DNA from 4 places in the Streptomyces sp. NPDC001732 genome. Region 3 is predicted to be linked to each of the others. Evidence: riboswitches for the same ligand, from Rfam matches in the RefSeq annotation. Region 3 holds a riboswitch; each other region holds the start of a gene.
The links. Region 3 has a riboswitch for cyclic di-AMP ahead of ACWCXX_RS18950 (transglycosylase family protein). Riboswitches for the same ligand answer to the same signal wherever they lie in the genome.
Positions count from the first base shown of each region.

Region 1: another riboswitch for cyclic di-AMP. It lies ahead of ACWCXX_RS25190 (transglycosylase SLT domain-containing protein); the one in region 3 lies ahead of ACWCXX_RS18950 (transglycosylase family protein).
Region 2: another riboswitch for cyclic di-AMP. It lies ahead of ACWCXX_RS14575 (M23 family metallopeptidase); the one in region 3 lies ahead of ACWCXX_RS18950 (transglycosylase family protein).
Region 4: another riboswitch for cyclic di-AMP. It lies ahead of ACWCXX_RS04685 (NlpC/P60 family protein); the one in region 3 lies ahead of ACWCXX_RS18950 (transglycosylase family protein).

Region 1 is NZ_JBSFFY010000030.1:39,398-47,070, forward strand. Features, by position in the region: gene ACWCXX_RS25185 (FAD-dependent monooxygenase) at 1-1,144, shown strand, start outside; gene ACWCXX_RS25190 (transglycosylase SLT domain-containing protein) at 1,157-1,648, opposite strand; cyclic di-AMP (ydaO/yuaA leader) riboswitch at 1,651-1,839, opposite strand; gene ACWCXX_RS25195 (DUF305 domain-containing protein) at 2,196-2,867, opposite strand; gene ACWCXX_RS25200 (hypothetical protein) at 2,971-3,402, opposite strand; gene ACWCXX_RS25205 (APC family permease) at 3,585-4,850, shown strand; partial or broken gene ACWCXX_RS25210 (mycothiol transferase) at 4,955-5,209, opposite strand; gene ACWCXX_RS25215 (heavy metal translocating P-type ATPase) at 5,302-7,305, opposite strand; gene ACWCXX_RS25220 (ArsR/SmtB family transcription factor) at 7,408-7,673, shown strand, end outside.
Region 2 is NZ_JBSFFY010000011.1:113,424-121,096, forward strand. Features, by position in the region: gene ACWCXX_RS14565 (M16 family metallopeptidase) at 1-139, shown strand, start outside; gene ACWCXX_RS14570 (M16 family metallopeptidase) at 166-1,548, shown strand; cyclic di-AMP (ydaO/yuaA leader) riboswitch at 1,807-1,971, shown strand; gene ACWCXX_RS14575 (M23 family metallopeptidase) at 1,985-2,788, shown strand; partial or broken gene ACWCXX_RS14580 (GntR family transcriptional regulator) at 2,925-3,197, shown strand; gene ACWCXX_RS14585 (HPr family phosphocarrier protein) at 3,345-3,626, opposite strand; gene ACWCXX_RS14590 (bifunctional acetate--CoA ligase family protein/GNAT family N-acetyltransferase) at 3,799-6,693, shown strand; gene ACWCXX_RS14595 (DUF5998 family protein) at 6,824-7,420, shown strand; gene ACWCXX_RS14600 (alkaline phosphatase family protein) at 7,420-7,673, shown strand, end outside.
Region 3 is NZ_JBSFFY010000017.1:81,380-89,052, reverse strand. Features, by position in the region: gene ACWCXX_RS18960 (cytochrome P450) at 1-1,384, shown strand, start outside; gene ACWCXX_RS18955 (transglycosylase family protein) at 1,491-2,477, shown strand; cyclic di-AMP (ydaO/yuaA leader) riboswitch at 2,778-2,949, shown strand; gene ACWCXX_RS18950 (transglycosylase family protein) at 2,953-3,723, shown strand; gene eno (phosphopyruvate hydratase) at 4,060-5,346, shown strand; gene ACWCXX_RS18940 (FtsB family cell division protein) at 5,469-5,939, shown strand; gene ACWCXX_RS18935 (DUF501 domain-containing protein) at 5,999-6,532, shown strand; gene ACWCXX_RS18930 (Ppx/GppA phosphatase family protein) at 6,727-7,668, shown strand.
Region 4 is NZ_JBSFFY010000002.1:405,249-412,921, forward strand. Features, by position in the region: gene ACWCXX_RS04665 (LuxR C-terminal-related transcriptional regulator) at 1-294, shown strand, start outside; gene ACWCXX_RS04670 (GNAT family N-acetyltransferase) at 314-1,075, opposite strand; gene ACWCXX_RS04675 (NlpC/P60 family protein) at 1,199-2,251, opposite strand; gene ACWCXX_RS04680 (hypothetical protein) at 2,609-2,962, shown strand; gene ACWCXX_RS04685 (NlpC/P60 family protein) at 3,126-4,283, opposite strand; cyclic di-AMP (ydaO/yuaA leader) riboswitch at 4,282-4,447, opposite strand; gene pcrA (DNA helicase PcrA) at 4,754-7,258, shown strand; gene ACWCXX_RS04695 (M23 family metallopeptidase) at 7,372-7,673, opposite strand, start outside.

The sequences.
Region 1 (7,673 bases), on a different contig from region 3:
GGTGGTGGTCGGCGGGGGCATCGGCGGGCTGGCAGCCGCGATCGGGCTGCGCCGCATCGGATGGGAGACGACCGTCGTCGAGCGCAGTCCCGTGCTGGACGACGCGGGCGCGGGCATCTCCCTGCACGCGAACGGCATCCGCGCGCTGGACGCCCTCGGCGTCGGAGCGGCGGTGCGCGCGGCTGCCCGGCCCCAGTACACGGGCGGCACCCGAAGTCCGGGCGGGCGTCTGCTGGCGCGCATGGACGGGGCGGCGCTGGAACGCGAGCTGGGCACCCCGATCGTGGGCATTCCCCGGTCCGTGCTGCACCGGCTGCTGCGCGCGGAGCTGCCCGCCGGGTCCCTGGTCGTCGGGGCCGAGGTGACGTCCGTCGACCGTTCCGACGCCTCCCGGGTACGGATCGCGGTCGGCGACACCGTTCTCGACGCGGATCTGGTCGTGGCCGCCGACGGCGTGAACAGCCGGTTGCGGGCGCAGCTCTTTCCCGGCCATCCCGGCCCGGTCCACAGCGGCTCGACGGTGCTGCGGGCCATCACGGAGTCGCCGGTGGAGCTGCGCACCGACTTCGAGCTGACCTGGGGCCGGGGGGCCGAGTTCGGGCACATCGTGTTCGCCGACGGCCGGGCCGAGTGGCACGCGGTGTTCAACTCGCCCGCCGGTGTGCGCAGTCCGGATCCGCTCGCCGAGGCCCGCCGCCGGTTCGGCGACTGGCACGACCCCATTCCGGCCCTGCTGGCCGCGACCCGGCCCGACGCCGTGCTGCATCACGACGTCAACGAGCTGGTCGCCCCGCTGCCCTCCTACGCGGTCGGGCGGATCGCCCTTCTCGGCGACGCCGCCCACGCGATGACCCCGAACCTCGGCCAGGGGGCCTGCCAGGCGCTGGAGGACGCGGTGTCGCTGGCCGCCGCGCTCCGCACCGCGCCCTCCGTCGAAGCGGCGCTCGGTCGCTACGACGCCGAGCGCCGCCCCCGCAGCCAGTCGGTCGCGAGGGCGGCCCGTCGGGCCGGCCGGATGGGCCAGCAGTTGTCGCATCCGGTGGCGATCGCCCTGCGCGACACGGCGCTGCGGCTGGCACCGTCGCGGGTCACCGTCCGCACGATCCTGCGGCACGCCGACTGGACGCCCCCGCGGCCGGACTGACCGTGCGGTGCGTCAGTAGGCCCCGTTGACGTTGTCGATGGACCCGTACCTGGCGGCGGCGTAGTTGCACGCCGCCGTGATGTTGGCGACCGGGTCGTAGCTGTCCATCGACGTACCGGGCACGTGGTAGGCGCGGAACGTGGGGTCGATGATCTGGAGGAGCCCCTTGGAGGGCGTTCCGGCGGCGGCGTTGGAGTCCCAGTTGTTGATGGCCCGGGGGTTGCCGGAGGACTCGCGCATGATGTTGCGGTGGATGCCCTCGTAGCTGCCGGGGATGTTGTGCTGGGCCATGACGGCCAGCGACTCCCTGATCCAGCCGTCCAGATCGTTCGTGTACGTCACGGGCTGCGCGGTGACGGCACCGGCGGACTGCGCCGGCGTTGCCGACGCCGCTCCGGCGACGGCCAGCGGGAGCACGAGGGCGGCCACGCCCGTGCCCACGGCGATGAAACCCCGGACCGGCGAAACGGGCCTGCGACGACGGTACGCACCCTTTGCGGGCATGGTGAATTCCTCTCCGTCGCCTACGAGGTGAGCTGTCGGGTTCGGGCTGGAGATGCCCGGCCGCACGCGAATGCGGCTTCACCCCGAGCCGTTCCGGATACCGGATCGGCGGCTTGCCTGGGTCCCCCGTTCCTGCCGTGCACGAGTGGGTCGGATTGCCGGACAGCGGCAGGATTCGGCGTTCCGTCCGGATTGACGGTGACCGTAGGCGAGAAACACCGAAAGGGACAAGCCCCCGAATTCCGCGCACAATTCATTCGCAAGATCGAATTGCGGGGAATTCAGTAACGCACTTCACATCGAACGGCCGAATCCCCTTGCAGGAAAAGGGAACCGGACCGTCCGGCATGGCATCACGGACATCGAACGTGATGCGCACCACTTAATCGCAAAAGGTGCATTTCGCCCCCCATCGAAGCGGCATGAAAGGGGCTAACCCCCCTTCACCGCCCAGTTACACCAATGGGGCAAATCGCCCATGCAATTACATTTGACTCTTCGTCCGGGAGGTGGGGCCCCGCATGGCGGGGCCCCACCCGTGCCGGGATCAGAGCCTTTCGAGGATCTTGTTCATCTGCTCGATCTCTGCGGTCTGGGCCGTCACCACGGCCTCGGCGAGCTTCTTCGCCTCGGCGTTGTCGCCCTTCTTCTGCTCGTCCCGGGCCATGGTGACCGCGCCTTGGTGATGGGCGATCATGAGCTGGGCGAACTTCTTGTCGAAGTCCTTGCCCGCAGCGGCCTTCAAATCGCTCATGTCCTTGTCGGACATCATTCCGGGCATTCCCGCGCCGTGGGAGCCGTGATCCATTCCGGGCATGTCACCCTTCGGGGATTCCGGCAGCGGCTTGCCCCACGACGCCAGCCAGCCCTTCAACGTGTCGATCTCGGGATCCTGGGCCTTCTCGATCGCGGTGGCCAGCTTCTTGATCTCGGCGTCGGCGGCACGGCCGTCGGCCAGCTTCGCCATCTCGATGGCCTGCTGGTGATGCGGGATCATGTCCTGCGCGAACTTCACGTCCGCGTCGTTGAACGCACCGCCCGGGGCGGCCGGTGCGGAGGCGCTGCCGGAGCCATGGCCCATGCCGGGCACGGACGGGTCGTCGGACTTCGTTTCGTCGGAGGAGCCGCACGCCGTGAGCGCCAGGGCGAGGGCGGCGACGGCACCGGCGGCCGCGAGTGCGCGACGGCGGCGGACAGCGGTGGGCAGGGAAACGCGCATGCTGGATTCTTTCCAGGTGGACGCGCCACGTCGGTGGCGCGTGGAACGGGCGGGGTCGTCCGGCCGGTCCGGCCCCGGTGGGCCGGGAACCGGCGGTTCCCTGTCACGTCCGCGCGATGCACACCTGGAGCAGCAGATCCCTGCCGCCGAACGGCGGCCCCCGTCGTGCCGGCCCGCGCACGGCCGCACGGTGCCCGGCGACGCCCCGGACCGCCAGGACCACCAGGCCCAGTGCGAGGAGCAGCGGCAGCACCCGGTCCCGGACGTGGGTGAACACGCACGACTCGCCGCCCGCCGGGGACGGGGCCGCGGCCACCCGGAGGGCGTCGTCCCCGTGCTGCACGGTGGCGTGTCCGGCCATCGCCATGGGCACGGCCGAGAGGGGCGCGGACCGCTCCGGGAGCGTCGTCATCGCGTCGTGGCAGCCCCCGGCCGCGGCGACCGGGGCGCCGTGCATGAGGAACAGACCGCACAGGACGGCGCACAGCACGAGCAGCCGGGACACTCCCGGTGCGCGCGTCGGTCCGCGATCCACGGCTGCCTCGAACTCCTCGGTCGTACGGGCCCTGCGGTGCGAGTCCGACGATACCCCCACCGGGTTTGTCCGGCCCGCGGCACCCCCGGCCGTACACCTTGCTCGGTTACCGTGCCCCCGGAGCGGGCGCCCCGACCGTTCGCGGGAACCTCCCGCGCGGGGTTCCGACGGGGAGCAGAGCGATGAACGCGCCGAGGGGAACGGGCGGGTTGAGACGCCGTCTGGGCGTGTCCGACGCCGTGGTGATCGGCCTGGGCTCGATGATCGGGGCGGGCGTCTTCGTCGCGTTCGCGCCCGCCGCGGGCGCGGCCGGGTCCGGTCTGCTGATCGGCCTGGGCCTGGCTGCGGTGGTGGCCTACTGCAACGCGACGTCCTCCGCCCGTCTGGCCGCCCGCCATCCGGCGTCCGGCGGCACCTATGTGTACGGGAGGGAGCGTCTCGGCGACTTCTGGGGCCATCTCGCCGGGTGGGGCTTCGTCGTGGGCAAGACGGCTTCCTGCGCGGCGATGTCACTGGCCGTCGGGTCCTATGCGTGGCCCGGCCAGGAGCGTGCGGTGGCCGTCGCCGCGGTGGTGGCGCTGACCGCCCTCAACTGCGTCGGGGTGCACCGGTCCGCCCGGCTGACCCGGGTGGCCGTCGCCTTCGTGCTCGCCGTCCTCGCGGCGGTGGTCGTCGCCGGTCTCGGCGGCGGCACCGCGGACACCGGGCGCCTGGCCATCGGGGCGGACGCCACGGTCGGCGGCGTGCTCCGGGCGGCCGGTCTGCTGTTCTTCGCGTTCGCGGGCTACGCGCGGATCGCCACGCTCGGGGAAGAGGTCCGCGACCCGCGGCACACCATCCCCCGGGCGATCCCCCTCGCGCTGGGCATCACCCTGTTCGTCTACGCCGCCGTGGCCGTCACCCTGCTCGCCGTCCTGGGCCCCGACCGTCTCGCCCATTCCCCGGCGCCGCTGGCCGAGGCAGCGCGTGCGGCGGGGGCGCCCGGTCTCGTGCCCGTGGTCCGGGCCGGTGCGGCCGTCGCCGCGCTCGGCTCGCTGCTCGCACTGGTCCTGGGCGTCTCGCGCACCGTCCTGGCCATGGCCCGCGACCGTCATCTGCCGCACGTCCTGGCCGCGGTGCACCCGCGCTTCGCGGTCCCCCACCGGGCGGAGCTCGCCGTGGGTGCCGTGGTCGCCGTCCTCGCCGCCACCGCGGACCTCCGGGGGACGATCGGCTTCTCGTCCTTCGGGGTCCTCGTGTACTACGCCGTCGCCAATGCCGCCGCCCGGACGCTCGGCCCCGACGAGGGCCGGCCGCCCCGCGCCGTGCCCGTCATCGGTCTGGCGGGCTGTCTGCTGCTCGCCTTCGCGCTGCCGGCGGCGTCGGTCGTCTCCGGTGCCGCGGTGCTGGCGGCCGGGGCCGGGTCGTACGGCGTGCGCAGGGCCCTCGGGCGCACCCGCCGGCAGTAGGGCCGGCGGACGGGTCGGTGCCGTCCGCCGGGCCGCGGGCGACGACCGGCCCGGGGGGCGTCGTCGTCGGCGCCGCGGGGCCTCCCCGACGAGCCCGTCCACCGGTCCCGGACGAGGTCGGCGTGAGCGACGTGCCGCGCGTACTCCTCGATCATGTCGATCAGGCCCCGTCGCACGCCGGGCGATTCACCACCGGGTGCGGTGTACCGGTCCGGGTTCCCCGGGCCGCCGTCGGCCGGGGCCTCGGCGACCGGGGCGCGGGAGCGGGCCACGGCCGCCTGCCGGAGTGTCAGCAGTTCCTCGGGGATTTCCTCGGCGGCCGACGTCCGGCCCCGGTCGGGCCGGGCCTCCCGGTCCATGGCGTCCCACGGGACTCCCGGTTTCTGTGCCGGCAGCAACCCGGCCGCTCTCGGGCTGAAACCCCCGAGGTTCCAATGGGATTGACGGTCGGTCAGGTCGTGGTGTCACCGTTTGGGCGAGGGCCGTCGGCCTCGCGCGTCCAGGCGGCGTCGCGCAGCAGACGCAGGCCGTTGAGGCCGACGAGAACGGTGGAGCCCTCGTGTCCGGCGACGCCCAGCGGGAGCGGCAGCGTGCCGATCAGGTCCCAGAGGACGAGGCCGGTGATGAACACGCCCGCGATCACGAGGTTCTGCACCACGAGGCGGCGGCAGCGGCGCGAGAGCGCCACGGCGGTGGGGATCGCGGCGAGTTCGTCGCGGACGACGACGGCGTCGGCGGTCTCCAGAGCGAGGTCGGATCCCGCCCGGCCCATGGCGATGCCCGTGTGGGCCGCGGCCAGTGCCGGGGCGTCGTTGACCCCGTCGCCGACCACGAGCACCTTCCGGCCGGCGCCCGCCAGCTCCTTGACGGCGTCGGCCTTGTCCTGCGGCAGCAGGCCGGCCCGGATGTCGCCGATCCCGGCGTCGGCGCCCAGGCGGGCGGCGGCCCGCCGGTTGTCTCCGGTGAGCAGCACCGGTGCGCCGCCGGTGAGGCCGGTGAGGCGTTCGACGGTGGTGCGGGCGTCGGGGCGCAGGCGGTCGGCGATGCCGAGGACGCCGACGGGTGTGCCGTCGAGGGCGACGAGCACGGCGGTGCGGCCGTCCTCCTCCAGCCGGGCGGCGAGTGCGGCGGCCTCGGCGTCGTGGCCGGTGGCGGTGACCGGCAGCCGGGCGGGGGCGCCGACGGCGACCGTGCGTCCGTCCACGGTGGCGGTGACGCCGGTTCCGGGTGCGGAAGCGAAGTCCTCGGCCGCGGGCAGGGCGAGGCCGCGGGTCCGGGCGGCCTCGGTGACGGCGCGGGCGAGGGGGTGTTCGCTGGGGTGCTCGGCCGCTGCCGCCAGGGTGAGCAGGGCGTCCTCGGTCAGGCCCGAACCGCCGAGCGGGCGGACGTCGGTGAGGCGGGGGGTGCCCTCGGTCAGGGTGCCGGTCTTGTCGAGGGCCACGGCGTCGACCTGGCCGAGGCGCTCCATCACCACGGCCGACTTGATCAGCACGCCGTGCCGTCCGGCGTTCGCGATCGCGGAGAGCAGCGGCGGCATGGTGGCCAGGACCACGGCGCACGGCGAGGCGACGATCATGAAGGTCATCGCCCGCAGCAGTGTCGGCTGCAGGGCCGCGCCGAAGGCCAGGGGCAGGGCGAACAGGGCGACGGTGGCCGCCACCATGCCGATCGAGTAGCGCTGCTCGACCTTCTCGATGAACAGTTGGGTGGGCGCCTTCGTGCCGGACGCCTCCTCGACCATGGCGACGATCCGGGCGATCACCGAGTCGGACGGGTCGCGCTGCACGGCCACCCGCAGCGCCCCGGTGCCGTTCAGGGTTCCCGCGAAGACCTCGGCGCCCGGTTCCTTGGGCACCGGCAGCGGTTCGCCCGTGATGGTCGCCTGGTCCACCTCGCTCGTTCCGTCGAGCACCCGGCCGTCGGCCCCGACGCGCTCGCCGGGGCGCACCAGGATCACGTCCTCGACCCGCAGCTCCTGTGCGGGAACGGTCTCCTCGGCGTCGCCGTCGAGGAGGCGGGTGGCCGTGGCGGGCGCGAGGTCGAGCAGTCCGCGCACCGAGTCCGCCGTCCGCGCGGTGGCGAAGGCCTCCAGGGCGCCCGAGGTGGCGAAGATGACGATCAGCAGGGCGCCGTCCAGCACCTGTCCGATCGCGGCCGCGCCGAGTGCGGCGACCACCATCAGCAGGTCCACGTCCAGCGTCCTGTCCCGGAGCGCCTTCAGGCCCTCCCAGCCCGGCTCCCAGCCGCCCGCGGCGTACGTGAGCGCGTACAGCGGGCCCCATGTCCACCACGGCGCACCGAGCAGGTGCAGGGGCAGGGCCGTCAGGAACAGGGTCAGGGCGGCCACGGCCCAGCGGACCTCCGCCAGTGCCAGGACACGGGTGCGCCGGACGGCCGCGGCCCGGTCCCGGGCGGGGCCGGCGGGCGGAGCCGGACGGGTGAGGGTGAAAGACATGGGCGGTGACCCTTCGCACGGGAGGGCGGAGCGGTTCGACCCTCGCACCATACAGGATCACATGAACACTCATTCATGTGTACATCTCCGTAGGATGGGCGCATGGGCCACGGAGCTGATGCGAACACCGCCACCACCGCACGCGAGCGCCTCGACGCGGTGGGGGCCGCGGACGTGGCGGCCACCCTGCAGGCCCTCGCCGCCCCGTCCCGGCTCCGCATCCTCGCCCGCCTGCAGGAGGGCCCCTGCCCCGCGACGGAACTCGCGGAGGCTGTCGGCATGGAGCAGTCCGCCTGCTCCCACCAGCTGCGACTGCTGCGCAACCTCGGTCTGGTCACGGGCGAGCGCCGGGGCCGCTCGGTGATCTA
Region 2 (7,673 bases), on a different contig from region 3:
CCAGCTGCGCCCCGACAACCGGGCGGTGCTGGTCTACGAGCCGGTCGAGTCGGCCGAGCCCGCCGATACGGCCGAGCCCGCCGACATGGCGGAGACCGACGCCGACGACACCGACGCGCACGAAGGAGCGGGCAAGTGACCGACGCCGCCGCGACTGGAGTTTCGATGCAGTACCACCCGCAGCCGGCCCCCGGCGTCGCCCGGCCCTGGGCCTTTCCCGCGCCGGAGCGGGGCTCCCTGCCCAACGGCCTGACGGTGCTGCGCTGCCACCGCCCCGGCCAGCAGGTCGTCGCGGTGGAGATCTTCCTCGACGCCCCGCTGGACGCCGAGCCCGAGGGCTTCGACGGCGTGGCCATGATCATGTCGCGGGCGCTCTCCGAGGGCACGGACAAGCACACCGCGGAGGAGTTCGCCGCCGAGCTGGAGCGCTGCGGCGCCACCCTCGACGCGCATGCCGACCACCCCGGCGTCCGGGTCTCCCTGGAGGTTCCGGCCTCCCGGCTCTCCAAGGCCCTGGCACTGGTCGCCGAGGCGCTCCGGGCGCCCGCCTTCGCGGACGGCGAGATCGAGCGGCTGGTGCGCAACCGGCTCGACGAGATCCCGCACGAGCAGGCCAACCCGGCCAGGCGCGCCGCCAAGCAGCTCTCCAAGGAACTGTTCCCGGCCGCGGCACGGATGTCGCGCCCGCGTCAAGGCACCGAGGAGACGGTGGAGCGGATCGACTCGGCGGCGGTGCGCGCGTTCTTCGACGCCCACGTCAGGCCGTCCACCGCGACCGCCGTGATCGTCGGCGACCTCACCGGCATCGACCTGGACGCCCTGCTCGCCGACACGCTCGGCGACTGGTCGGGCGAGCCCGCCGAGCCCCGGACCGCCCCGCCGATCACCGCCGACGACACCGGGCGGGTGGTGATCGTCGACCGTCCGGGCGCGGTGCAGACGCAGCTGCTGATCGGCCGGATCGGCGCCGACCGGCACGACAGCGTGTGGCCGGCCCAGACGCTCGGCACGTACTGCCTGGGCGGCACGCTCACCTCCCGGCTGGACCGGGTGCTGCGCGAGGAGAAGGGCTACACCTACGGTGTGCGGGCCTTCGCCCAGGTGCTGCGGTCGTCGGCCCCGGACTCCGCGTCGGGCGCGACCGGTGCCGCGATGCTCGCCATCAGCGGTTCCGTGGACACGGAGTCCACCGAGCCGGCGCTCAAGGACCTGTGGACGGTCCTGCGGACCCTGGCGGCGGAGGGCCTGACCGACGAGGAGCGCGAGACGGCCGTGCAGAACCTCGTGGGTGTGGCGCCCCTGAAGTTCGAGACCGCGGCCTCCATCGCGAGCACCCTCGCCGACCAGGTCGAGCAGCACCTCCCGGACGACTACCAGGCGCACCTGTACGCCCGGCTCGCGGAGACCGGCACGGTCGAGGCGACCGCGGCGGTCGTCAACGCCTTCCCCGAGGACCGGCTGGTCACGGTCCTCGTCGGTGACGCGGCCCGGATCGCGGAGCCGGTCCGGGCGCTGGGCATCGGAGAGGTGTCGGTGGTCACCGGCTGACGAGCGGAACGGCCCCGCCGGTCGCCTGAGCCCAGGCGCGGACCGGCCGGTCGGGCATTCGCATATCGGGACGAAGGGAGGATCTGGGTGAGAGGGATTTCGCCGAGACCCTCCCTTTTGTCCGCCCTTGTGAGGGAGGTTGCCTGTCTGCCCTGTGGGATGCGCTACAAAACGGCCTGTCCGTTTGGTGAATGAAAGCGGCCCCGCTTAGCGTCGGCTGGGCTGCCCGCCACTCGTATGCCGCAACCGCGACGTACCGGGCAGTCATCGCCGAGTCCCCGTCAGGCGCGAGCCGGGGGAGCCGGGGACCCATGCAGTCCCTGGGGTGAATCGGACGCCCGAGCCGCGACGGCCGGGGCGCCCGTAGGAGACCTTCCTGCTCCGAACCCGTCAGCTAACCCGGTAGGCGAGAAGGAAGGAAAGGACCAGCCACTTCATGGCGTTCACCCGTGCCACCGGGAAGCACCGTGCCCCGAGCCGCCTGACGCGCGGGAGCGCGAAGGTCGTCGGCGTCGCGGCTCTGGCCACCACCGGAGTCATCGGCGGCCTGGCCTCCCCGGCCCTCGCCGCGGACTCCGAGGCCCCCTCCACGAGCGAGACCGGCCTGAACCAGGTCATCGCCATCGACGCGACCCTCGCCGATCAGATCGACGCCCAGGCCGACGTGCAGAAGCACCAGGCCGACGTCGCGGCGAAGGCGAAGGCGGAAGCCGAGAAGAAGGCGGAGGCCAAGAAGAAGGCCGAGGCGAAGGCCAGGGCCGAAGCGAAGCGCGCGGCCGAGGCGCGTGCCGAGGAGGCGCGCGCCGCCCGGTCCGCCGAACGCGCCCGGCTGGGCTCCTTCCGGCTGCCGGTCGCCGGTTCGTACATCAGCACCGGCTACAAGTCCAGCGGCTCGCTCTGGTCCTCCGGCAGCCACTCGGGCATCGACTTCCACGCCGCGTCCGGCAGTTCCGTCGTCGCCGTCGGCGCCGGTACGGTCGTCGAGGCCGGCTGGGGCGGCGCGTACGGCAACAACATCGTGCTCCGGATGACGGACGGGACGTATACGCAGTACGGCCATCTCTCCTCGATCGGCGTCTCCGTCGGCCAGAGCGTCGGCGCGGGCCAGCAGATCGGCCTCTCAGGCTCGACCGGCAACTCCACCGGTCCCCACCTCCACTTCGAGGCCCGCACGACCCCGGTATACGGCTCCGACGTGGACCCCGTCGCATACCTGCGCGCCCACGGCGTCAACATCTGACCCGCACCTCCTCGCGGTACCTCTCCGCACCTCCCGATGGCCCCGGAAGCAGCCCGCCGGGGCCATCGGCGTACCCGCCCGGCACCCCGGCGCGAGCGCCTGCCCGCCTGCCGACCCGTCCCACAGCCCAACGTCGGTGCGTCGGTACGGGGTTTTCCGTGTTCCGGCGAGAGAGACGTTGCGGACCCCGGGGCCGAGGGGGTTCGTGATCACCCGCCGGCACGCGGCCTCTGGGGTGCAGACCCCGCTGAGCCGGAGGCAGCCGACCTCCCGGAGGCCCGGATGCTGCTGGAGCCGCTGGGTGCAGCGCGCCGCCCGGCGCCGCACCGAGGCACACCTCAAGGTGCTGCGCGGCCCGGCCCGGCCCGGCCGCGACCGGGCCGGGCGAGGGAGCGGGAACCCCTTCCGCCCGAATTCGTTCGGGCCGAGTTCTTCCCGCCCTGATGCCAACGGCCGGAATTCCGTGGACCCGGGCGCGTTCCGGCCGGTCCGTTCCGGAAAACAGAAGAGCCGCGGCTCCGGTTCAGGGTGCCGCGGCTCTCTTGCGGAAAATGTTTCAGACGGTCTCCGGGAGCTCCTCGAGCCCCTCGGCGACCAGCTTCGCCAGGCGGTCCAGGGCGACCTCGGCGTTGTCGGCGTCGGACGCGAGCACGATCTCCTCGCCGCCCTGCGCACCGAGGCCGAGCACCGCGAGCATGGAGGCGGCGTTCACCGGGGTGCCGTCGGCCTTGGCGATCGTCATGGGGATGCCGGAAGCCGTGGCGGCACGGACGAAGATGGAAGCGGGGCGGGCGTGCAGGCCCTCGGCCCAACCGACGTTGACGCGGCGCTCAGCCATGGTTCTGCCCTTCATGAATCAAAAGTTGTCTAGACCATTCTCTCACGCGGTGCGCGGTGCTCCGGCCGACCCGGAACGTGCCCGCGACGCCCGCGGTACCGCCGATCGGCCCTCCCAGCCTGCCCCGGCCCCGAGCCCCACGCGACCGCTGGTGGCGCCGTAGTCTTTGCCCATGCAGCCCGCCCCGGAGCAGAGTCCGCATCACGCCTACCCCGACCACTGGGAAGCCGACGTGGTGCTCCGCGACGGAGGAACCGCCCGGATCAGGCCCATCACCACGGACGACGCCGAACGGCTGGTCAGTTTCTACGAGCACGTCTCCGACGAGTCGAAGTACTACCGGTTCTTCGCCCCCTACCCCCGCCTGTCCGACAGGGACGTGCACCGCTTCACCCATCACGACTACGTCGACCGGGTGGGGCTCGCCGTCACGGTCGGCGGCGAGTTCATCGCGACCGTCCGCTACGACCGGATCGACGAGCGGGGCAGGCCCGCCTCCGCCCCCGCCGACGAGGCCGAGGTCGCCTTCCTCGTCCAGGACGCGCACCAGGGCCGGGGAGTGGCCTCGGCCCTCCTCGAACACATCGCTGCCGTCGCCCGCGAGCGCGGCATCCGGCGCTTCGCCGCCGAGGTGCTGCCCGCCAACACCAAGATGATCAAGGTGTTCCGGGACGCCGGATACACCCAGCAGCGCAGCTTCGAGGACGGCTCCGTCCACCTCACCCTGGACCTCGAACCGACCGCCGAGTCCCTCGCCGTCCAGCGCGGCCGCGAGCAGCGTGCCGAGGCCCGGTCCGTGCAGCGCCTGCTGGCCCCGGGATCCGTCGCCGTCATCGGCGTCGGCCGGACCTCCGGCGGGGTCGGCCGCACGGTGCTACGCAACCTCCTCGGGGCCGGCTTCACCGGCCGCACGTACGCCGTGAACCACGCCTTCGCCGACGACCGGGCCACGATCGACGGAGTCCCCGCCCACCGTTCGATCGGCGAGATCGGCGAACCGGTCGATCTCGCGGTCGTGGCCGTGCCCGCCGACCGGGTCCCCGAAGCCGTCGAGGACTGCGGCGAGCACGGCGTCCAGGGCCTGGTCGTCCTCTCCGCCGGATACGCCGAATGGGGCGCCGAGGGCCGGGAGCGGCAGCGGGAACTGGTCCGTCAGGCCCGCTCGTACGGCATGCGGATCATCGGCCCGAACGCCTTCGGCCTCATCAACAACGCCGAAACCGTCCGGCTGAACGCCTCCCTGGCCCCCGAGCCGCCCGCCCCCGGACGCATCGGGCTCTTCACCCAGTCCGGAGCGATCGGCATCGCCCTGCTCTCCGGGCTGTACCGGCGCGGGGCGGGCCTGTCCACCTTCATCTCCGCGGGCAACCGCGCCGACATATCGGGCAACGACTTCCTGCAGTACTGGTACGAGGACCCGGACACCGATGTCGCCCTGCTGTACCTCGAATCGATCGGCAATCCCCGCAAGTTCACCCGCCTCGCGCGGCGCACCGCGGCCGTGAAGCCGGTGGTCGTGGTGAAGGGCGCCCGGCACAGCGGCTCCACCCCGCCCGGACACGCCGTGCCGGTCAGCCGGATCCCGGACGCGACGGTCTCGGCGCTCATGCGGCAGGCGGGCGTGATCCGGGTCGACACCGTGACGGAGATGGTCGACGCGGGGCTCCTCCTCGCCGACCAGCCGCTGCCGGCCGGCCCCCGGGTCGCGATCCTCGGCAACTCGGAGTCGCTCGGCCTCCTCACGTACGACGCCTGCCTCGCGGAGGGGCTGCGCCCGCGCCCGCCCCTGGACCTGACCACCGCGGCCACCCCGCGGGACTTCCGGGACGCCCTGGGCCGGGCACTGGCCGACGAGGGCTGCGACTCGGTGATCGTGACGGCGATCCCCTGGGTGGGCGAGGACGGCGAGGCGGAGGCGGGCGACGGGGAGGTGCTCGCCGCCGCCCTGCACACGGCCGCCGCCGCGGGCCCGGCCAAGCCCGTGGCCGTCGTGCACGTGGAGATCGGCGGGCTGGCGGAGGCCCTCTCCGCGGCCACCAGCACGGTCACCCAGCCGAGTGCCGCGACCCGGCCCCCCTCGGCCACGCACCCCGGCCCGGAGCCCACCGCGGCATCGCCCGCGGCCCCCGACCCCGCCGGCGCCCCCACCACCGCCACCGCGGGCACGGACCACGCCGGCGGCACCGGGCCCGGCCGGATCCCCGCCTACCCCGCCGCCGAACGGGCCGTGCGGGCCCTGGCCGAAGCAGTGCGGTACGCCCAGTGGCGGCGGCAGGCCGCCCTGCCCGGCAAGGTGCCCGAATTCCTCGACGACACCATCGACGAGCCGGGCGCGGCCGACCTCATCGACACCCTCCTCGGCCCCGCCCCCGACCCCCGTGGCAGGTCGCTCGCCCACGACGAGGCGCGCGAACTCCTGGGCCGCTACGGCATCACCGTACGGCCCACGCTCCCCGCGCCCGACCCGGACGCCGCCGTCGCCGCAGCGGCCCGGCTCGGCTACCCCGTGGCGCTCAAGACGACCGCGCCCCATCTGCGCCACCGGGCCGACCTCGGCGGCGTCCGGCTGGACCTCGCCAACGAGACCGCGCTGCGCCGGGCGTACGCCGAGCTGACCGAGCTGCTCGGCAAGCCCGTCGAACTCCAGCCCGTCGTCCAGTCCATGGCACCGCGCGGCGTCGACACCGTGGTGCGGGCCACGATCGACCCGGCGGCGGGCGCTGTCCTCTCCTTCGGCCTCGCGGGCGCGCCCTCCGAACTCCTCGGCGACACCGCCCACCGCCTCGTGCCGGCCACCGACCGCGACGCCGCCGAGCTGATCCGGTCCATCCGGGCGGCACCGGTGCTGTTCGGCTGGCGGGGCGCGGCCCCCGTGGACACCGCCTCGCTCGAAGAGCTGCTGCTGCGGGTCTCCCGACTGGTCGACGACCACCCCGAGGTGGTCTCCGTCGCCCTGGAACCCGTCGTGGTCGCCACGCAGGGACTGACCGTGCTCGGCGCGAGCGTCCGCCTCTCGCCGCCCCCGGCCCGCACCGACCTCGGCCCCCGTCGCCTTCCCAACTACTGACCCCCGCGGAGCCCGCCCTTCCCCACCCGGCCGCAGGGCGGGGAAGAGCGGGTTCCGCACGCTGCAGGTTCCGGCCCCGCACCCGCTCCAACGTCCCCGGCAGTCATCCGTCCCCCGTAGGATGGTGCTCATGGCTAAGACCGGTACGACGACCCAGGGGCTGCGCGCGGCGATCGAGCGCAGCGGCTACTACCCGGCCCTCGTGGCCGAGGCGGTGGAGGCCGCTGTGGGCGGTGAGCCGGTCGTTTCGTACCTGGTGCACCAGGAGACCACCTTCGACTCCAACGAGGTGCGCCGCCACGTCACGGTCCTGGTACTGACGGACAACCGTTTCATCGTCAGCCACACCGACGAGCAGAACGCCGACACCAGCTCCCCGACGCCGTACGCCACCACCTCCACGGAGTCGGTCAAGCTCGACCGGATCTCGTCGGTCGTGGTCAGCCGGGTCGTGGCCAACCCCGAGAAGTACGTACCGGGCACGCTGCCCCGCGAGGTCGTCCTCACCATCGGCTGGGGCGCGGTCTCCCGGATCGACCTGGAGCCCGCCGCCTGCGGCGACCCCAACTGCGAGGCCGACCACGGCTACACCGGCAGCTCCACCGCCGACGACCTGAGCCTGAGGGTCAGCGAGGCCGGTGACGGCCCGGACACCGTGCGTCAGACCCTCGCCTTCGCCCAGTCGCTCTCCGAGGCCACGGCCGCGACCGCGGCGACCGGCCGCTGATGGCGCAGCCGGCCTGGCAGGAGCCCGTGCTGCTCCCTGTCGACACCGCCCCCGTCCCGGAGTACGGCAGCGGATCGCTCTGCGACCTGCTGCCCACGCTCGTCGCCGGACAGGGCGTGCCCGGCTTCACCGCGGCGATCCCCGAACTCACCCCCGCCGACCGGAACTGCGTGTTCCTGATCGACGGCCTCGGCTGGGAGCAGATCGGGGCCCACCCCGACGAGGCGCCGTTCCTGCACTCCCTGCTCCCCAC
Region 3 (7,673 bases):
TGCCGACGAGCGCGCCGCCGGCGCCGCGGACCTTCCCGCCGACGAGGCCGCCGCCGGGCGCACGGGCCGGTCCGCCGACGCGCCCGCCGGTTGTCCCGTCGGCCGGTCCGGTGCCGGTCCCGACGATGCGCCCGAGCTCTTCACCTGGGAGTTCGCCACCGACCCGTACCCGGCCTACGCATGGCTGCGCGAGCACAGCCCCGTGCACCGGACCGCGCTGCCCAGCGGCGTCGAGGCGTGGCTCGTCACCCGGTACGCGGACGCCCGGCAGGCGCTCGCCGACACCCGGCTCTCCAAGAACCCGGCGCACCACGCCGAACCGGCGCACGCCAAGGGAAAGACGGGCATCCCCGGGGAGCGCAAGGCGGAGCTGATGACGCATCTGCTGAACATCGACCCGCCCGACCACACCCGGCTGCGCCGCCTCGTATCCAAGGCGTTCACCCCGCGCCGGGTCGCCGAGTTCGCGCCGCGGGTGCAGGAACTGACGGACCGACTCATCGACCGCTTCGCGAAGGAGGGGAAGGCCGACCTCATCCACGACTTCGCCTTCCCGCTCCCCATCTACGCCATCTGCGACCTGCTGGGCGTGCCGCCCGAGGACCAGGACGACTTCCGGGACTGGGCGGGCATGATGATCCGCCACGGCGGCGGCCCGCGCGGCGGGGTGGCCAGGTCGGTGAAGAAGATGCGCGGCTACCTCGCCGAACTGATCCACCGCAAGCGCGAGAACCCGGGGGAGGACCTGATCTCGGGGCTGATCCGGGCCAGCGACCACGGCGAGCACCTCACCGAGAACGAGGCCGCGGCCATGGCCTTCATCCTCCTCTTCGCCGGGTTCGAGACGACGGTCAACCTCATCGGCAACGGCGTCCACTCCCTGCTGCGCGACCCGGAACAGCGCGCCCGGCTCCAGCGCTCCCTCGAAACGGGGGAGGACGGGCTGCTGGAGACCGGGATCGAGGAGCTGCTGCGGTACGACGGTCCGGTCGAGCTGGCGACCTGGCGGTTCGCCACCGAACCGCTGACGCTCGGCGGACAGGAGATCGCGGCCGGGGACCCCGTTCTCGTCGTGCTCGCCGCCGCCGACCGCGACCCGGAACGCTTCACGGACCCCGACACCCTGGACCTCGCCCGGCGCGACAACCAGCACCTCGGATACGGGCACGGCATCCACTACTGCCTGGGGGCACCGCTCGCCCGGCTGGAGGGCCGGACCGCGCTCGCCACGCTGCTGAGACGCCTTCCCGACCTGCGGCTCGCGGTGGAACCCGGCGATCTGCGGTGGCGCGGCGGACTCATCATGCGCGGACTGCGCACCCTCCCCGTGGAGTTCGCCCCGGAGTCCGGACGGGTCGGAAGTGACGAACCGTCAAGTCTGTGACTTTTACGTGATCCGCGCTGCATCGACTTGTGACTCCCGTTCGAGTCCAGCTAGGTTCACCGTTCGACCCACCAGTCACACGTCAGCTACACGGAAGGCAAACCCCATGGGCTCCGCGAACGGCAAACACCGTCGCCCCCGGCAGGCACCCGCCATCGTCGTCGCCGCGGGCGTGACCGGGTCGGCCATCGCCATCCCGCTGCTCGGCGCGTCCGGCGCGCACGCGGCCGATGCCACGACCTGGGACCGGGTGGCCGAGTGCGAGAGCGGCGGCACGTGGAGCGCCGACTTCGGCAACGGCTCCTACGGCGGGCTCCAGCTCTCGCCGGAGACCTGGAAGGCGTACGGCGGCGAGTCGTACGCCGAGCGCGCCGACCTGGCCAGCCGGGCGCAGCAGATCGCCGTGGCCCAGAAGATCCTGAAGGACCAGGGGCCGCAGGCCTGGCCCAGCTGTGCGGCCATCTCCGGCCTCGCGACGGACGGAACGCTGCCCGGCGTCGACCCGGGGGACGCGCCCTCCGCCGACCCGGAGCAGGGCGGGAAGCCGTCCGGGGAGCCGTCGAAGGCCCCGGCCGACGGGACCACGCCGTCGGACGGCACGGGCGCCGTTGACGGCGAGGACGGTTCGAACGGACCGGACGGCGCCGGCGAGCCGTCAGGGGCGACCACGCCGTCACCGGACCCCTCGTCCGGGACCCCCACCACCCCCTCCTCGGACGGCTCTCCGAAGGCGCCGTCCGACACGCCCGAGAAGTCCGTTCCTTCTGGTTCATCCGAATCACCCAGCAGTCGGGGTGGCAAACACCGCGGCGCGCCGGCCGTCGAGGGTGACCGCGGGGCCGACGCGGACGGTGGCCGCGAGTCGGGTCGTCACGCCTCCCGCGGCGGCGACGGAGCGCGCGACGCGGACGCCCCGAGCGTCGGCGACCCGTACACCGTCCGCCCCGGCGACAACCTCTGGGCCATTGCTGACGCACAGAAGATCCCTGGTGGCTGGGCTGCGCTCTACGAGGCGAACAAGGACGAGATCGGCGTCGATCCGGATCTCATCCTGCCCGGCCAGAGCCTCGACCTCGGCGTGAAGTCCGAGTGAGAGCGGTCTGACGACCGGCTGAAAAAGTCCCCGAGCCCGGGGCAGTTCGGAGACCTATGTCCGCTTATGCGTAAGTGAGACATGGGTCTCTTTGCGTCAACTGGCGTGTCGCGCGCCGCGAACCCCTTCGCATCGGGTCCGACCTGCGGAAACGATGGATCCTCAGATACGAGTACGGGTCTATTGTCCGATGTGTCCATCTTTGAATGTGAGGGTTGCGTATGTTTACGGTCGGAACCGCTCGCACCGCGGGCCCCGTCGACCGTCACGCCGAATCCTGCCGTCGGTCGGAGGGAACAGACGCGTAAAGCGCCGTAGGCAGGAGCGGGGGACCCAGGTAGGCGCCGGCCCTGATCGTCGAAAGACGCATCGGGACCGGCTTGGGGTGAAGTCGCGTGCTAGGACGTGCGACCGGGCAACTCACTTGGCCCGAACCCGACAGCTCACCTCGTAGGCGTCGGTGAGGAGAAGTTCCATGCTGTTTTCCAGCAAGGGCAAGCACCGCCGCCCGTCCAAGGCCGTCCGCATCGCCACGCTCGCCGGTGTCACCGGTGCCGCCGTCGCCGCCCCCCTGATGGGTGCGACCAGTGCCTCCGCCGCCTCCGTCGCCACCTGGGACGCCGTGGCCCAGTGCGAGTCCGGTGGCAACTGGTCCATCAACACCGGCAACGGCTACTACGGTGGCCTGCAGTTCTCCCAGTCGAGCTGGGCCGCCGCCGGTGGCCTGCAGTACGCCCCCCGCGCCGACCTGGCCACCAAGGCCCAGCAGATCGCCACCGCCGAGCGTCTCCTCGACATGCAGGGCCCCGGTGCCTGGGCCTGCGCCGGTGCCGGCGGCCTGACCAACGACGGCGTCGACCCGGGCGTCGACACCGGCTCCTCGAAGTCCACCGAGAAGTCCGGCTCCAGCCAGCAGCAGAGCGCCCCGGCCGCCCCGAAGCAGCAGTCGCAGCCGACCCGCCAGGCCCAGCCGAAGCAGGAGCGCACCGAGGCCCCCGCCGCCTCCCGCTCCGAGCGCTCCGCCGCGCCGCAGGCCGAGGTGAAGAAGACCGTCACCACCCCGACCGGCAAGAAGGTCAAGAAGGGCGACGGCGAGTACAAGGTCGTCACCGGCGACTCGCTGAGCAAGATCGCCGCCGACCAGGGCGTCGAGGGCGGCTGGCAGAAGCTGTTCGAGCTGAACAAGGACATCGTCGAGAACGCCGACCTGATCTACCCGGGTCAGCAGCTGCACCTGACGAAGTAGTCACGGCTCTCTCCTCCCCGGCGCCCCGGCCCGCGCGACCCTTCCGTACGCGCGGGCCGGGGTTTCCGCCTTCACCGCTCCGGCGGCTCCCGCCGCTCCGGGAAGGACCTCCTCCGAAGGAGGAGGGGCGCGGCGGAAGAGAGGCGACCGTTCAACTTCTGTAGTTACTGATTAGTAAAAACCTGACTGTTCGTCCTGCAATGTCCGCCCCCGAGTCCTTTTTCGTCCCAGGGGACGGGCGGTCGTCGGGCCGATCGGGCCGAGCCGGTTAGGCTCTTGTCGCAAGGCCCAAGCGGCCCTGCACAACCAGCGTCATATCCCAGAAGGAGATGCCTCGTGCCGTCCATCGACGTCGTCGTAGCCCGGGAAATCCTCGACTCCCGCGGAAACCCCACGGTCGAGGTCGAGGTCGGCCTCGACGACGGCAGCACCGGCCGTGCTGCCGTCCCGTCCGGCGCCTCCACCGGTGCGTTCGAGGCCATCGAGCTTCGCGACGGTGACCCCAACCGCTACCAGGGCAAGGGCGTCGAGAAGGCCGTCCTCGCCGTGATCGAGCAGATCGGCCCGGAGCTCGTCGGCTACGACGCCACCGAGCAGCGCCTGATCGACCAGGCGATGTTCGACCTGGACGCCACGGAGAACAAGGGCTCGCTCGGCGCCAACGCCATCCTCGGCGTCTCGCTGGCCGTCGCCCACGCCGCGTCCGAGGCCTCGGACCTGCCGCTGTTCCGCTACCTGGGCGGCCCGAACGCGCACCTGCTGCCCGTTCCGATGATGAACATCCTCAACGGCGGCTCGCACGCCGACTCCAACGTGGACATCCAGGAGTTCATGATCGCCCCGATCGGCGCGGAGTCCTTCTCCGAGGCCCTGCGCTGGGGCACCGAGGTCTACCACACGCTGAAGAAGGTCCTGAAGTCCAAGGGCCTGTCGACCGGTCTCGGCGACGAGGGCGGCTTCGCGCCGAACCTGGACTCGAACCGCGCCGCCCTCGACCTCATCCTCGAAGCCATCAAGGAAGCCGGCTACGTCCCGGGCAAGGACGTCGCGCTCGCGCTCGACGTCGCCGCGTCCGAGTTCTACAAGGACGGCAAGTACGAGTTCGAGGGCAAGTCCCGCTCGGCCGCCGAGATGACCGAGTACTACGAGGAGCTCGTCTCCGCGTACCCGCTGGTCTCCATCGAGGACCCGCTGTACGAGGACGACTGGGCCGGCTGGAAGGTCATCACCGACAAGCTCGGCTCCAAGGTCCAGCTCGTCGGCGACGACCTGTTCGTCACCAACCCGGAGCGTCTGGCCCGCGGCATCGAGGAGGGCTCCGCCAACGCCCTGCTCGTCAAGGTCAACCAGATCGGTTCGCTGACCGAGACCCTGGACGCCGTGGAGCTGGCCCAGCGCAACGGCTTCAAGTGCATGATGTCGCACCGCTCCGGCGAGACCGAGGACGTCACCATCGCCGACCTCGCCGTCGCCACCAACTGCGGCCAGATCAAGACCGGCGCCCCGGCCCGTTCCGAGCGCGTCGCCAAGTACAACCAGCTGCTGCGCATCGAGGAGATCCTCGACGACGCCGCGGTGTACGCGGGCCGCTCGGCGTTCCCCCGGTTCCGCTCCGCGAACTAGGGCGGGTGCCGAAAGCAGCTCGTCCGCCCCGGCGCGGGCACGGGGCCATGGCGTCCGTCCGTCCCCGCACTCGGTCCCGTACCGTGTGCGGGGACGGACGTGCGTATTGGGGAGGCGGAGAAATGGCCGCGAAGGACCGGGACCGGTTCTCCACCGCGACCCGGCTGCGGCTGCTCGGCGAGCAGACCGCCGCCCGCGTCTACCGGTCCCAGAACCGCCGCCAGGCCCGCCGCTCGCGGCTCACCGGCCGGGCGGCGTTCCTCGCCCTCGTCGTCTGCTCCCTGGTGGTCGTGCTCGCGTACCCGATGCGCAGCTACGTCTCGCAACGGGACGAGATCGCCGAGCAGGAGCGCCTGGCGGAGCAGGCACGGGCCCGTACCGAGGAGCTGCGCGACGAGAAGGCGCGCCTCCAGGACGACGCGTACATCAGGCAGCTGGCCCGTACGCATCTGCACTACCTTCTTCCCGGGGAGACCGGTTACACGGTGATCGACCCCGACGCGGTCAAGGAACGCAACGGCCAGTCGGACGAGTCCGGCCGACCGTGGCACTCCAACCTCTGGGACGGCGTCGACAGCGCCGACCACGACTGACCCTCTCCACCCGTCTGCAGAACCGCAGTTCGAGCAGCCCGACCAGAACCTAGGCAGGCATGGAAACGCCCCCTCCCCACACCGAGCCCACCGCACCCACCGAGGCGGACATCGCCGCGTTCCAGCAGCAGCTGGGCAGGCCGCCGCGCGGCCTGCGCGCGATCGCGCACCGCTGCCCGTGCGGCAACCCGGACGTGGTCGAGACGCAGCCCCGGCTGGAGGACGGTACGCCGTTCCCGACGACGTACTACCTGACGTGCCCGCGCGCCGCGTCCGCGATCGGCACGCTGGAGGCGAACGGGGTCATGAAGGAGATGACCGAGCGCCTCGCCACCGACCCCGAGCTGGCCGCCGCCTACCGGGCCGCCCACGAGGACTACATCGCCCGGCGCGACGCCATCGAGGTGCTGGAGGGCTTCCCGAGCGCGGGCGGCATGCCGGACCGGGTGAAGTGCCTGCACGTCCTGGTCGGGCACTCGCTGGCCGCGGGGCCGGGAGTGAATCCGCTGGGCGACGAGGCGATCGCGATGCTGCCGGAGTGGTGGCGCAAGGGGCCGTGCGTCTCGCCGTGCGGCGTGCCGGACGAGGACTGACCGGCCCCTCCCCGGGGCTCCGCCCCCGGACCCCTGCTCCTCGACCGCCGGAGGGGCTTGGTCTGCTTCTCGGGCGTCAGGAGAAGGGCTCGATTCGCTCCTCGGGCGCCGGAGGGGCTTGGTCTGCTCCTCGGCCGTCGGAGGGGCCCGAACTGCTCCTCGTTCCTCGGAGGGGCTCGATCTGGGAGTACTTCATGACCCGCGTGGCCGCCATCGACTGCGGTACCAACTCCATCCGTCTGCTCGTCGCCGACGCCGACCCGGCCACCGGCGAACTCGTCGAGCTCGACCGCCGGATGGAGATCGTCCGCCTCGGCCAGGGCGTCGACCGCACCGGACGGCTCGCCCCCGAGGCCCTGGAACGGACGTTCGCCGCCTGCCGTCAGTACGCGGCGGTGATCGAGGAGCACGGCGCGCGGAAGATCCGCTTCGTCGCCACCTCCGCCTCCCGCGACGCGGAGAACCGGGACGAGTTCGTCCGCGGCGTGCGGGAGATCCTGGGCGTCGAGCCCGAGGTGATCAGCGGCGACCAGGAGGCGGAGTTCTCCTTCACCGGCGCCACCAAGGAACTCGCGGGCCGCGACCACCTGGCGAAGCCGTACCTCGTCGTGGACATCGGCGGCGGCTCCACCGAGTTCGTCGTCGGCGACGACCACGTCCGGGCCGCGCGCTCCGTGGACATCGGCTGCGTACGGATGACCGAGCGTCACCTCGTCCACGACGGCACCGTGACCGACCCGCCGTCCGCCGGCCGGATCGACGCGATCCGGGCCGACATCGAGGCCGCCCTCGACCTCGCCGAGGAGAGCGTCCCGCTCGCCGGGGCCGCCACCCTCGTCGGCCTCGCCGGGACGGTCACCACGATCGCCGCGATCGCCCTGGGGCTCGACGCGTACGACTCGGCGGCGATCCACCACTCCCGGATCTCCTTCGACCGGGTGCAGGAGATCACCTCCCGGCTCCTCGCCTCCACCCACGCCGAGCGGGCCGCGATCGGCGCGATGCACCCGGGCCGCGTCGACGTGATCGCCTCCGGGGCGCTGATCCTGCTCGCCGTGATGAAGCGGACCGGGGCCCGGGAGGTCGTCGTCAGCGAGCACGACATCCTCGACGGCATCGGCTGGTCGATCGCGTAGGTTCC
Region 4 (7,673 bases), on a different contig from region 3:
TTCCGGGTCCAGGAGGGCGACGCGGTGTTCTCGCCCCGGCTGGCCGGCTTCGTCCTGGACGCCTTCGCCTCCACGGACGCGCCGCCGGTCGACGAGGACCTGGACCGGCTGACCCAGCGCGAGCGCGAGGTGCTGCGGCTGATCGCCCGCGGATACGCGTACAAGGAGATCGCCAAGCAGCTGTTCATCTCGGTGAAGACGGTCGAGTCGCACGTCTCGGCGGTGCTGCGCAAGCTCCAGCTGTCGAACCGGCACGAGCTGACCCGCTGGGCGACGGCCCGACGGCTGGTCTGAGCCGCCGGGCCGGGGGCCGTCAGGCCGGGTCGAGCGAGATGTTCAGCTTCTCGCCGATCCGGCGGTAGCCGATGCCCGCGTAGATCCGTTCGACGTCGGCGTCGCCCGGTTCCAGCCAGACCATCCGGCAGCCGCGCTCGAAGGCGGTCGCGGTGAGGTGGGCGGAGAGCGCGGCGCCGATGCCCCGGCGCCGGAAGGCGTCGGCGACGGCGAGCCCGGCCAGTTCGGTGAGACCGTCGACGGGGACCGAGCAGCCGCCCGCGCCCGCCGGTGCGCCGTCGAGGGTGGCGAGGGCCGCGACCCCGCCGCCCTCGACCGCCGTGCGCAGCCAGATCGCCTCGCCGCCCTCGGGCTCACCGGTCCCGCCGTAGCCCCGGTACTGGACGAGCGCGGCGGCGGCGAACTCCGCGTCGGTGACCGGTTCGGCGATCGCGAGGGCGTCCACCGGCTTCGGGGAACGCAGGTCGCCGGGGGCGCAGGCCAGGATCGGGGCCCGGTTCTCGACGGTGAACCCGGCGGCGAGCAGCGCGGGTTCGACCGCGGGCGCCCAGCCGGGCAGGAACTCCAGCCGCGGCAGCCGGTCGTGCTCGCGGAACGCCGCGATCAGGGCGTCGAGTTCCCCGGGCGTCGGTTCGGCGCTCTGGTCGGGGATGGCGTAATTGGCGTATTTGATGGACCAGTCGGGGTTGTACCGCACGGTGAACGGGCCGACCCGGAAGTGGTCGGGGGAGCGCAGCGCGAGCGTGCGGGCATGGGTCTGGACATCGACGTCCATGGGCATGTGTGGGTGTCCTCGGGCCGGTTGGGCGACGGCGGGCCGCCCTCGACGGCGGGGTGGCCCGGTGGCGGTCCGACCCGGGTGCGATCGCCCCGACGGCGCTCGCACCGGATCGGAATCGGGAGCCTATGCCACGCGTGTCGCCCCGGCGAAGGGCATTTCGTCGATCGGCGCGATCCGGACCGTCGACCCGGTGCGCGGCGCGTGGATCATCTGTCCGTTGCCGATGTACAGCCCGACGTGACTGATCCCGGAGTAGAAGAACACCAGGTCGCCCGGGGCGAGTTGGGAGCGCGAGACGCGTTGCCCGGTGTTGATCTGGGTGTACGTGGTCCGGGGGAGGGAGAGACCGGCGGACCGCCAGGCGGCCTGGGTGAGCCCGGAGCAGTCGAACGAGGAGGGGCCGGTCGCACCCCAGACGTACGGCTTGCCGATCGCCCCGTAGGCGAACGCGACGGCCGCGGCGGCGCGGGCGTTCGGGGCCCGGACGGGGCCGCGTGCGGCGGCCCGGACGGCGGTGTCCGGGGCGCCGGAGCGGCCGTGGTCGGTCTCCTCGTACGCGGCGCGCTGGGGCGGGGTCAGCCGGGCGAGGAGCCGTTGCGCGTCGGCCAGCTTGGCCCTGATCGTGGTCTTCTGCTTCTTCAGCTCGGCCTGTCGGGCGGCCAGCACGGTCAGCTTCTCGTCGGCCTGCGAGCGCAGTTCGGCGATCCGGGCGACCTGCTTCTGGACCCGGTCGATCGCGACGGCCCGGCGGTCGCCGACCCGGTCCACGAACGCCGCGCGTTCCAGGTACTGGTCGGGGTCGGAGGAGAGCGCCAGCTGCACGGACGGGCTGATGCCGCCGGTGCGGTACTGCGCGGCGGCGTACGAGCCGAGTTCGTCGCGCGCGGTGTTGAGGCGCTCGGTCCGGCGGGCGGCCTCGTCGCGCAGGGTGTTCAGGGCCTCGGTCGCGGCGGTCGCCTTCTCCTTCGCGCCGTTGTACTTCTCGGTGGCGACCTCCGCGTCGTGGTACAGCCGGTCCACCTTGGCCTTGACCTGGGCCGGGGTGAGATCGGGCTCGGCGTGGGCCGATCCCGGCAGCACGACGGCGGTGGCGGCCCCGGTGAGGGCGAGGCCGGCCGCGGTGCGGGCAGCAGAGCCGGTGAACGGGCGCTGCTTGGGTTTTCGATGCGCTGCCACGAGGGCGTGCGTCCTTCCTGATGACTGCCCGGCGGGGACTACCGACGGGCCCACCGGAGACCCGGCCACGGGGCGCCACGGGGGAGCGGCCCGCCGCCGGATCTCTCGGCGGGGCGACCGGTGCGCCGTCCGGAAACGGAGCGGCGAGGGAGCCGGTCACCTGGTCAGGGACGCTAGACCCGGGGCACGGGCAAGAGTCGTAATGGCGCTTATTGCCCGAATTTGGCGCGGCAATGTCGTCAAGTGATCGAGGAAATTGCACCAGAGTGAGGCATTCGGTACAGACACGAGCGGAGCGGCCGGGAAGTCGCACCTGCCTGTGGGGTGGTGATATGGGCGGGGCTAGGCTGCGGCCTCATGGACGTACTCATTCATGTCTTCGTCGCCCTGCACATCGTCGGCATCGCCTCGCTGCTGGGCGGTTTCCTGACCCAGATGAAGGCGATGGGCGCGGGCACGGCCCGGTTCGTGCCGGCGATGCTGCACGGTGCGCTGACCATGCTGGTCACCGGTGTCGCGCTGGTCGGGCTGAACGAGGCCGACGGCGGCCACGTGAACAACATCAAGATCGGGGTCAAGACGCTGATCCTGGTCGTCATCCTCGCGCTCGTCTACGTCAAGCGGGACGAGGAGAAGGTCGACAAGGGCGCCTTCGCGGCGGTCGGCGGCCTGACGCTCGCCAACATCTTCATCGCCACGCTCTGGGTCTGAGCCCCGGGGCCCGGCCGCCGGACCGGGGCCGATGCCCGGACCCGAGGCGGGCCGGGGCCGACGCCGCCCCGGCCCGAGGTTGTCAGGCCCGGGCGTCCCCGGCCCGCCGGACGGGCGCGAGGAGCGAGCGCGTCCGGCGGCCGGAGGTCCTGCGGTGCGGCCGCTACGCCGGGCGCACGCTGCCGTAGATCGGCATGTAGTAGATCGACTCCTCGCGCACGTTCGCCCCGGGCTTCGGTGCGTGGATCATCATCCCGTCGCCCTTGTAGATGCCGACGTGGCTGATGTCGTCGTAGAAGAAGACGAGGTCGCCCGGCCGCAGGTCCGCCGTGGCGACCCGGGTGCCGATCTTCACCTGGTCCCAGGTGGTGCGCGGAAGGTCGACGCCCGCCGCCCTCCACGCCGCCTGGGTGAGCCCGGAGCAGTCGTACGAGTCCGGGCCGGTGGCGCCCCAGACGTACGGCTTGCCGATCTGGGCCCTGGCGAAGGCGAGTACCTTCTCCGCCTGGGTGGTGGCGTCGCTGTCCGAGCCGGTGCCGGTTCCGGTGCCCGTCCCCGTACCGCTGCCGGAGTCCGCCTCCTTCGCGGCCTCCTCGGCCTTGCGGTCCGCCTCGGCTGCGGCCTGCTGCTTCGCCAGCTCCTCGGCCTTGCGCTTGGCCTCCGCCTCCTTCTTCCGCTCCAGCGCCGCGAGCCGCGCCTTCTCCTCGGCGGTCAGCTTCGACAGCAGCGTGCGCGCCTCGCCCAGCTTCTTCTGGACGTTCTGCTTGCTGGTGCGCAGGGTGGCCTGGGTCGTCGTCAGGGTCTCCAGGCTCTGCACCGCCTCGGACCGCTTCTTCGCCGTTCTGGCCTGCTGCGTACGGAATTCCGTGACCGCCTTCTGCTGGCGGCTGGTCATCCGGTCCATCAGCTGGCTCTGGTCGAAGTACGACTGCGGGTCGTCGGCCAGGAAGAAGGTGGCGGACGGTGCTATGGAGCCGTTGCGGTACTGCGCGGCCGCGTAGGTGCCGAGCGTCCGGCGCGCCTCGTTGAGCTTGTCGGCGCGCTCGGCCACGTCGTCCAGCAGGGCCTGGACCTTGGCGCGCTGGGTGGCGGAGGCTTCCTTCGCCCGGTTGTACTTCTGGGTCGCGGTGCCCGCCTGCCGGTAGAGGTCGTCGACCTTCTTCTGGACGTCCTCGACGCTGGGCTTCGGGCCGGGCGCGGCCGTGGCGCTCTGCGTGGAGAGCAGGGTCACGGACGCCAGCGCCGCCGAGGTGAGCCCGACGGCCGGTGCGGTGGTGCGCATCCGGGGGCGCGGTTTGCGGTGCGATGCCAAGACGGGCATCTCCTTCCGTGGACCGCCTGCCGGGTTAGCTGTCGGGTTCGGGCGGAACGGAAGGCTGCCCTACGGTCCGTTTGGGGGATGAGGACCGATTCACCCCAGTGCTTCCTGTGGGTCCCCGGCTCCGAACGCCCATGGGGGCAGCCCGGATTCGGCGGGGGTGCCCGCTCGGCGTGGTTCGCCGCAAAGGGGGTACGGGCCGCCCGGTCGAGCACGCTAGCCAACCGGTGTGCCGCTGGGAAGGTCGATGTTCGATATGCCCGATACATTTTCGTGACCTGGGTTGCAGGAGTGGCCGGAGGTCCGGAACCCCTCACGCGGTGCGGTTGCCCGCTCTCCGTGCGTGTTCGTTCTCTCCGTGCGCGTCCGTTCTCGGTGCGTGTCCGTTCCTCGCGCCCGTCCGGCGAGCGGGCGCCGGGCGGTTCGGCAAGGGCCCGCCGGGTGTCCGTGCGGCGGCTTAGACTCGACAAGCGATGAGCAGCCTCTTTGACGACAGTTTCCTGGCCGGCCTCCAGCCCTCGGAGGAAGAACCCCCGCCGCCCCCCGAGGACGCCGCACCCGAAGAGGTGCCGGAGGGGCTCTTCGGGGACGTGTTCGACGGGCCGCCGCCCAGGGACGCGTACTACCGCGACGGCGCCCCCCGCCCCGTCGTCGACTCCGCCGCGCTCCTCGACGGGCTGAACACCGAGCAGCGCGCCGCCGTCGTGCACGCGGGCTCCCCGCTGCTCATCGTCGCCGGGGCCGGTTCCGGGAAGACCCGGGTGCTGACCCACCGGATCGCCCACCTCCTCGCCGAGCGCGGGGTGCATCCCGGCCAGATCCTGGCGATCACCTTCACCAACAAGGCCGCCGGCGAGATGAAGGAGCGCGTCGAGCAGCTCGTCGGGCCGCGCGCCAACGCCATGTGGGTCATGACCTTCCACAGCGCGTGCGTACGCATCCTGCGCCGCGAGTCGAAGAAGCTCGGCTTCACCTCGTCGTTCTCGATCTACGACGCGGCCGACTCCAAGCGGCTGATGGCCCTGGTCTGCCGCGACCTCGACCTGGACCCGAAGCGCTTCCCGCCGAAGTCGTTCACGGCCAAGGTCTCCAACCTGAAGAACGAGCTGATCGACGAGGAGACCTTCGCGGGCCAGGCCGCCGACGGTTTCGAGAAGACGCTCGCCCAGGCGTACGCGATGTACCAGTCCCGGCTGCGCGAGGCCAACGCGCTGGACTTCGACGACATCATCATGACGACGGTGCACCTGCTCCAGGCGTTCCCCGACGTCGCCGAGCACTACCGCCGCCGCTTCCGGCACGTCCTGGTCGACGAGTACCAGGACACCAACCACGCCCAGTACACCCTCGTGCGCGAACTGGTCGGCCCGGCGGGCGAGGGCGACGCCCCCGCCGAGCTGTGCGTCGTGGGTGACGCGGACCAGTCGATCTACGCCTTCCGCGGCGCGACCATCCGCAACATCCTCCAGTTCGAGGAGGACTACCCGGACGCGACCACGATCCTCCTGGAGCAGAACTACCGCTCCACGCAGACGATCCTGTCCGCCGCCAACGCGGTCATCGAACGCAACGCGAGCCGCCGCCCCAAGAACCTGTGGACGAACGCCGGCACGGGCGCCCGGATCACCGGCTACGTCGCCGACACCGAGCACGACGAGGCGCAGTTCGTCGCCGACGAGATCGACCGGCTCACCGACGCGGGCGACGCCAAGGCCGGCGACGTCGCGATCTTCTACCGCACGAACGCCCAGTCCCGCGTCTTCGAAGAGATCTTCATCCGCGTCGGCCTGCCCTACAAGGTCGTCGGCGGCGTGCGCTTCTACGAGCGCAAGGAGGTCCGGGACATCCTGGCCTACCTGCGCGTCCTCGCCAATCCGGAGGACACCGTCCCGCTGCGCCGCATCCTCAACGTGCCCAAGCGCGGCATCGGCGACCGTGCCGAGGCGATGATCGAAGCCCTGTCCCTGCGGGAGCGGATCACCTTCCCGCAGGCACTGCGCCGGGTCGACGAGGCGTACGGCATGGCGGCCCGGTCGGCCAACGCCGTCAAGCGTTTCAACACGCTGATGGAGGAGCTGCGCACGATCGTCGAGTCCGGCGCGGGCCCCGCGGTGGTCCTGGAGGCCGTCCTGGAACGCACGGGCTACCTGGCCGAGCTCCAGGCGTCCACCGACCCGCAGGACGAGACCCGGATCGAGAACCTCCAGGAACTCGCCTCGGTGGCCCTGGAATTCGAGCAGGAGCACGCGGCGGCCGAGGGGGGCACAGCGGCTGCCGACGAGGCCACGGCCGCTGTCGAGGCGGGTACGGCCGCGGCCCCCACCGGAACGGGCACGCTCGCCGAGTTCCTGGAGAAGGTGGCCCTCGTCGCCGACTCCGACCAGATCCCCGACGAGGACGAGGACGGCTCCGGCGTCATCACGCTCATGACGCTGCACACCGCGAAGGGCCTCGAATTCCCGGTGGTCTTCCTGACCGGCCTGGAGGACGGCGTCTTCCCGCACATGCGGGCCCTGGGCCAGACGAAGGAGCTGGAGGAGGAGCGGCGGCTCGCCTACGTCGGCATCACCCGGGCCCGTGAGCGGCTCTACCTGACCCGGGCCGCGATGCGCAGCGCGTGGGGGCAGCCCTCGTACAACCCGCCGTCGCGGTTCCTGGAGGAGATCCCGGACCAGCACCTGGAGTGGAAGCGGACCGGGCCGATGGCTGCTCCGGCCGGGCCGACGCAGGGGATCACCTCGTCGCTGTCCGCCTCGCGGGCGCGCTCCGGCCCCTCGGGCTTCGCGACCCGGCGGACCTCGGACAGCAGGCCGACGGTCACGCTGGCCGTCGGGGACCGGGTCACGCACGACAAGTTCGGCCTCGGCACGGTGATGGCGGTCGAGGGCGTCGGCGACCAGGCGTTGGCCAGGATCGACTTCGGGGACGACCGGCCGAAGGAGCTGCTGCTGCGGTACGCGCCGGTCGAGAAGCTGTAGCCCCGGCCCCGCACGAATGGGTCTGCCCGCCACACCGACGGTGTGGCGGGCAGACCCATTCGTATGCAGTTCTCAGTACGGCAGCCAGGACGTCGGCCGCCGGCCGCGGGGGCTCAGGTCGGGTCGACGCCGTGGCTGCGGAGCCAGGGCAGCGGGTCGATCGCCGCGCCGCCGCCGGGCCGCACCTCGAAGTGCAGGTGCGGGCCGGTCGAGTTCCCGGAGTCGCCGGAGTACGCGATGACGTCACCGGCCTTGACCGGGCCCGAGCGGATCTTGGTGCTGCTGAGGTGGCAGTACCAGGTCTCGGTCCCGTCGGCCGCGGTGACGATGGCCATGTTCCCGTAGGCGCTGTTCAGCTGGGTGCGCACGGTGCCGTCCGTCGCGGCCATCACCGGAGTGCCCTGCAGGACGGGGA